DNA from 2 places in the Ralstonia chuxiongensis genome. Region 1 is predicted to be linked to the other one. Evidence: riboswitches for the same ligand, from Rfam matches in the RefSeq annotation. Region 1 holds a riboswitch; the other holds the start of a gene.
The links. Region 1 has a riboswitch for glycine ahead of gcvT (glycine cleavage system aminomethyltransferase GcvT). Riboswitches for the same ligand answer to the same signal wherever they lie in the genome.

Region 1 (3,388 bases):
CCGGCGCACGCAAGTGCGAGCCGCCCGCCAGCAGCTTCAGCAGCTGATACTGGCAGGCGTTGGTGTCCTGGTATTCGTCGACGAGGAAGTAGCGCAGGCGGTTCTGCCACTTCAGGCGCACCTCTTCATTGCGGGCGAACAGCTCGGCAGGAATACGGATCAGATCGTCAAAATCCACCGCCTGATACGCGTGCAGCGTCGCAACGTAATTGCGGTAGACGAGCGCCGCCTGGTGGTCATCGACGTTGTTGTTGGCGAGCGCTTCGGCAATCGCGGTGTCCGGGTCGACGAGACCGTTCTTCCACAGCGAGATCGTGCTCTGCACGCGGCGGATCAGTTGCTTGTCGGTGGTGGCCAGCTGCTCCTGGATCATCCCGAAGCAATCGTCCGAATCCATGATCGAGAAGCGCGGCTTCAGGCCCACATGCTCGGCCTCGGCGCGCAGAATCTGCACACCGAGCGAGTGGAAGGTACACACCGTCAACTGCTTGATGGGAATGCGCTTGCCGTCTTCGCGTGTCTTGCCGTCCATCAGCTTGGCCACGCGCTCCTGCATTTCCTTGGCGGCCTTGTTGGTGAACGTAACGGCAGCGATGTGACGCGGCTCAAACCCCTTGTTCAGGATCAGGTGCGCGATCTTCTGCGTGATCACGCGCGTCTTGCCTGAGCCCGCCCCGGCCAGCACCAGGCACGGGCCATCGAGGTAATGCACACCTTCGGATTGGGCAGCATTGAGCCCGTGGGCGAGACCGGAAGACATGGGAAGAGGCAGAAGAAAAAGCAGGCGGGAACATACAGCGGAGGGCGATGGTAGCACGGCGCCTTTGCATCGATTGAGCCTGCGCAAGGCCACCTGCGTCGGGCCTGACGGAGGTGCGCGAAGCTGCACCGCATGCGTTTGCGCCCCCCGCTTTTCGCACGGGCGTTACACCGCTTACGCGTGGTTACACGAACCACGTAAGCGGTCATGCGCGGCACCCCGTTATGGACGGGACAGCGGCTGAATCGGTCGGCCGCCCACCGGAGAACCCACCATGCACCGCATCGTCAAAGCCCTGGCCGTTACCGCCGTCGCCCTGTCCGCCACCACCGGCGCCTTCGCCCAAACGCAGTGGCAAAAAGACCACCCGCGCCGTGCCGAGGTCAACCACCGCCTGGCCAACCAGAACAAGCGCATCCACAACGAAGTGAAGGAAGGCGAGATCACCAAGGGCCAGGCGCGCCAGATGCACCGGGAAGACCACCAGATTCGCCAGGAAGAGCGCGACATGGCGGCTCAAAATGGCGGCGCCATCACCAAGCAGGAGCAGCGCACGCTGAACCAGCAGGAAAACCAGGTCAGCCGCCAGATCGGCAAGTAAGTCAAAGCCAAAGCAAGACCAACCAACACCCGCACTCCGGCCACACGCTTGGAGCTTGGCGACCTCGCCAGCTCCCGAGGGTGTGGCCGTTGTCTTTGGCCTTTGACGTACCTGCCCTAGATGGCGCCTTGAATTTCTGTTGCAGGGAGGAAAAAGAGGGGAGGCTGTTTGAGCGAAGCGAGTTTGCCTCTCCTCCCTCCCTGCGACATAAATTCAAGGAATCTTTCGCCATCTCGGGCGCGCCTTTCTTTGCTTACTTTCTTTGGCAAGACAAAGAAAGTGAGTCAGCCCCGGCAGGGGATGAAACCAGGGATGCACCGAAAGCATAAAAACCAGCCCTCCTTTCAAAAGCCGCCAAGTCCACCCCAATTGACAATCCCATCCCCCTTCCGTAAATTCCGCCCATCCATCCGGGAGAGCGTGCCCGCCGTACACGGCAAGGCGCCGCCGAAGGGGTAGCACCCGAAAACTCTCAGGCATCCAGGACCGGGCGGATCGGCGGACATGCGTCCGACCGCACTCTGGAGAGCTGGCGCCGCACGATCACTGCGGGCGCCCACCGAAGGGGCTCACGAACGGCGCGCACCGCTATGCGCCCCGCTTCGCAATCTCTCAGGTACCAAGGACAGAGGGGCCATCTGCGCAGCTTGTTGATCTTCATGGCGTCACCATGAGGGATCAGGCTGTGCAGGTGGCCTTTTTGCTTTTCTGGTTCCCGATCCATGCGCCGCGCCCAAGCCACGGCGGCGCGCTCAGCCGAGAGATTCCATGACGCTCCAACACACGCCGCTCAATGCCATCCACCGCTCGCTGGGGGCCCGCATGGTCGACTTTGGCGGCTGGGACATGCCCGTCAACTACGGCTCCCAGATCGAAGAGCACCACGCCGTGCGCCAAGACGCCGGTATTTTTGATGTCTCGCACATGTGCGTGGTCGACCTCACGGGCGCACGCGTGCGCGACTTCCTGCGTGGGCTGCTCGCCAACAACGTCGACAAGCTGCAAACGCCCGGCAAGGCGCTCTACAGTTGCATGCTCAACCCCAAGGGCGGCGTGATCGACGACCTGATCGTCTACTTCTTCCGCGAAGACTGGTTCCGCCTGGTGGTCAACGCCGGTACCGCGCCGACGGACCTGGAGTGGATCGTCGCGCAGAACGCCGCCGCCGGCACCGACGTGACGATCACGCCGCGCCGCTCCGACAACAACGCTGGCGCCGAGCCGCTGGGCATCCTGGCCGTGCAAGGCCCGAATGCGCGCGCCAAGACGTACGCCGCGCTACCCGGCACGCAGGCGGTGGGGGACGCGCTCAAGCCGTTCAACGCCGGCTTCGTCACCGTGGAAAACGTGGGCGAGATCATGGTGGCCCGCACCGGCTACACCGGCGAAGACGGTTTCGAACTGGTCGTGCCGGCCGCGCAGATCGCCGGTGTGTGGGAGCGCCTGCTGCAAGCAGGCGTACGCCCGGCCGGCCTCGGCGCGCGCGACACGCTGCGCCTGGAAGCGGGCATGAACCTCTACGGCCAGGACATGGACGAGCACGTCTCGCCGCTCGACGCCGGCCTCGCCTGGACGGTCGATCTGCAAAGCGAACGCGACTTCACCGGCAAGGCCGCGCTGCAAGCCGGCGGCCAGCGCGAACAGTTCGTCGGCCTGATCCTGCGCGACAAGGGCGGCGTGCTGCGCGCCCACCAGAAGGTCATCACCACCGCCGGTGACGGCGAGATCACCAGCGGCACGTTCAGCCCGAGCCTGTCGCTCTCGATTGCACTGGCGCGCCTGCCCAAGGACGTGGCCATCGGCACCGACGTACAGGTCGAAATTCGCGACCGCAAGTTGACCGCGACTGTGGTTAAACTGCCGTTCGTGCGCAATGGCAAGGCGCTGGTCAGCTGAACACCGAATCTGCATCCCCCAATACCAATCTTCCGGAGAAACCTTTCATGAGCAACGTTCCCGCCGATCTGAAGTACACCGAACACGACGAGTGGATCCGCGTTGAAGCCGACGGCACGCTGACCATCGGC
Region 2 (3,388 bases), on a different contig from region 1:
GCGCGCCATTGACCAGGGCGCGCCGGTTGACCTGGTGTTTCAATCGGTGGCGGGCAGCGAACAGGCCAACGCGGGATTCGGCATTAGTCTTGCCTTGCTGGCCGAGGCGCATGACGCGGCGCAGGGCCTGGCGCGCGGTGCGGTCGGCAATAACGTGATGTATTTCGAGACCGGCCAGGGCAGCGCGTTGTCGGCCAATGCGCATCACGGCGTCGATCAGCAAACCATGGAGGCGCGTGCCTATGCGGTGGCGCGGGCGTTCTCGCCGTTGCTGGTCAACACGGTGGTCGGTTTTATCGGTCCGGAGTATCTCTACGACGGCAAGCAGATCATCCGCGCGGGGCTGGAAGACCACTTCTGCGGCAAGCTGATGGGCCTGCCCATGGGCTGCGACGTCTGCTACACCAACCACGCTGAAGCCGATCAGGACGACATGGATACGCTGCTCACGCTGTTTGGCGTGGCCGGCATCCACTTCATCATGGGCGTGCCGGGCGCCGACGACATCATGCTCAATTACCAGAGCACCTCGTTTCATGACGCACTCTATCTGCGCGACACGCTGGGCCTGCGGCCGGCGCCGGAGTTTGAGGCGTGGCTGCAAAGCATGGGTATTGTCGACGCCGCTGGGCGCCTGCAAGACGCCACGGCGCGGCAGCCGCTGCTGCAGTTGGCCCACGCGCTGTGAACCCCGTTGGATATCCGCACATGCCGAAACACACGCTCGTTCAGCCGAATCCGTGGACACACTTGCGTGCCTTTACCGACGCACGTATTGCGTTGGGCCGCGCCGGCAACAGCCAGACGACCGACGCCGTGCTCGCGTTTGGCGTGGCACATGCCCAAGCGCGCGATGCCGTGCACTTGCCGCTCGATAGCACGGCGTTGTCGGCCGCGCTTGGGCAGGCGGGCCTCACGGCATTGACCGTGCACAGCGCGGCAGCTGACCGCGCCCAGTATCTGCGCCGTCCAGATCTCGGCCGCCGGCTTGACGATGCCAGCCGAGTAAAACTCGGCCCGTTGCGGCCAGCGCAGCCCTTCGACGTTGTCTTTGTGATTGCTGACGGGCTTTCCGCATTGGCGGTGCAAAGCCACAGCGTGCCACTCCTGTGCTGCGTGCGCGATCGTCTGCCGCGCGACTGGTCCATCGGCCCTGTTGTCATCGCCGGGCAGTCTCGCGTGGCGTTGGGGGATGAGATCGGTGCGTTGCTTGGTGCGCGGCAGGTGGTGATGCTGATCGGTGAACGGCCGGGGTTGAGTTCGCCTGACAGCCTGGGCATTTACCTGACCTACGCGCCGCGCGTCGGTTGCTCCGATGCGCAGCGCAACTGCATCTCGAATGTGCGCCCGGCAGGGCTGACTTATGACCAGGCAGCGACCCGGCTGGTGTTCCTGCTCAAAGGCGCGCTGGCGCTCGGTCGCAGCGGCGTGGACCTGAAGGACGACACGCCATCCATCGCCTCCGGTACATCCCGACTTGCCGAACGCCACGACCCGTGACACACTCCCTCCCGCTGCCCACACCGGCAGCACGCAGGCGCGGCTGACGCACCAACGACAGCTGCAACACGCCGCAGGAGAGACCGGGCTTAACGCGCACACGCGCAACGCCCGGCGCCGATGGAGCAACCACCCCGGAAACTCTCAGGCAAAAGGACTGTGGCGTCGACTGCGAATCTGGAGAGAGGCGTGCACGCGTGCGCCCACCGAAGGGGATGGCGCCAGCGCTGCTGACGCCCAAGCTCTCAGGTCCCGAGACAGATGGGGTGAGCCGACCGGATCGTCCGGTCATGACATCACTCCATAGGGACCGCCATGACGCACATCGTCATCGTCGGCGCCGGCATATCCGGCGTCACCACTGCTTACACGCTCTCGCAACTCGGCTATCGGGTCACGGTGCTCGACCGCCACTTGTATCCGGCCATGGAAACCTCGTTCGCCAACGGCGGGCAGCTTTCCGCCAGCAACGCTGAAGTCTGGAACAGCACCGGCACGCTGCTCAAGGGCATCAAATGGATGCTGCGCAACGACGCCCCGCTCCTGCTCAATCCCAAGCCGTCCTGGCACAAATACTCGTGGATCGGCGAGTTCGTCGCTAGCATCGCGCACTACCGCCGCAACACCATCGAAACCACGCGCATGGCCATCGAGGCACGCAAGCATCTGTTTGCGATGGCCGAACGGGAACAAATCGATTTCGATCTGCAGAAGCGCGGCATTCTGCACGTCTATCACGACAAGGCGAGCTTTACGGCCGCAGGCAAGGCCAACGCCCTGCTCGTCGCCGGCGGGCTTGAGCGCCACGCCGTGAGCCCCGAAGACATTGCAGCCATCGAGCCCACACTGCGGGGCAACTACTACGGCGGTTATTTCACAGAATCCGACGCCACCGGCGACATCCACAAGTTCACGCGCGGTCTCGCGCAGGCGTGCGAAAAGCGCGGTGTGCGCTTTGTGCAAGGCGTGGATGTGCGCGATGTGCAAACCAGTGAAGGCGGCGTTCGTCTCTTGCTGCAAACCACGCTGGATGACCGCCTTTCCACCAGCGAGGCGAATGTCGTGCAGGACATTGCCGCCGACGCGATGGTCGTGTGCGCGGGCGTGGGCAGCCGGCATATCGCGCAAATGGTGGGCGATCGCATCAACGTGTATCCGGTCAAGGGATATTCGATCACGGTGCACCTGGACGACGAAGCCAGCGTGCAAGGCGCGCCGTGGGTCAGCCTGCTCGATGAGAGCGCGAAGATCGTGACCAGCCGCCTCGGCGCTGGCCGCTTCCGCGTGGCGGGCACGGCGGAGTTCAACGGTTACAACCGCGATATCCGCGCGGACCGCATCGAGCCCCTGGTGGCCTGGACGCGCCGCAACTTTGCGATTGGCACGTCGCGCGTGGTGCCGTGGGCGGGCTTGCGCCCGATGATGCCGGACATGATGCCGCGCGTCGGCCGTGGGCGGCATGGGCGCGTGTTCTACAACACGGGCCACGGGCATCTGGGTTGGACGCTATCCGGCGCCACCGCCGCAATGGTGGGCGACGTGATCGCGCGCGACTGCCCATTGCATTGATCGCAGCAAAAGAAAAAGCCCGCCGAGACTCTGGCGGGCTTTTTCATTGCGAGAGCGATCGGAGCGATCAGAACTTGTGCCGCACGCCCAGCATGACGCCCAGGCGCGAGTTGTTGCCATACGTGTTACCCGAGTTGTTGAACGCGGCCGCGCTATTCAGCGCAATCCAGGCGCCCTGCAGGCGGGTGTAGTCAACTTCGGCGTAGACGTCGGTGCGCTTGCTGAAGGCGTAGTCGAGCATGCCGGCGGTGGTCAGGCGCTTGCCGCTCGCGTCGAGATGCTTCATCCAGTCATATTGCACGGTGCCGATGAAACTCAG

Region 2: linked by a shared signal. The riboswitch ahead of NKG59_RS01115 (D-amino acid dehydrogenase) and the one ahead of gcvT (glycine cleavage system aminomethyltransferase GcvT) in region 1 are both predicted to bind glycine.

Annotation. Positions count from the first base shown of each region.
Region 1 is NZ_JAMYWC010000002.1:40,252-43,639, forward strand. Features, by position in the region: gene NKG59_RS04815 (UvrD-helicase domain-containing protein) at 1-760, opposite strand, end outside; gene NKG59_RS04820 (hypothetical protein) at 1,035-1,361, shown strand; glycine riboswitch at 1,763-1,860, shown strand; glycine riboswitch at 1,873-2,000, shown strand; gene gcvT (glycine cleavage system aminomethyltransferase GcvT) at 2,130-3,257, shown strand; gene gcvH (glycine cleavage system protein GcvH) at 3,305-3,388, shown strand, end outside.
Region 2 is NZ_JAMYWC010000001.1:262,697-266,084, forward strand. Features, by position in the region: gene NKG59_RS01105 (ethanolamine ammonia-lyase subunit EutB) at 1-688, shown strand, start outside; gene eutC (ethanolamine ammonia-lyase subunit EutC) at 709-1,500, shown strand; glycine riboswitch at 1,565-1,670, shown strand; gene NKG59_RS01115 (D-amino acid dehydrogenase) at 1,816-3,069, shown strand; gene NKG59_RS01120 (porin) at 3,137-3,388, opposite strand, start outside.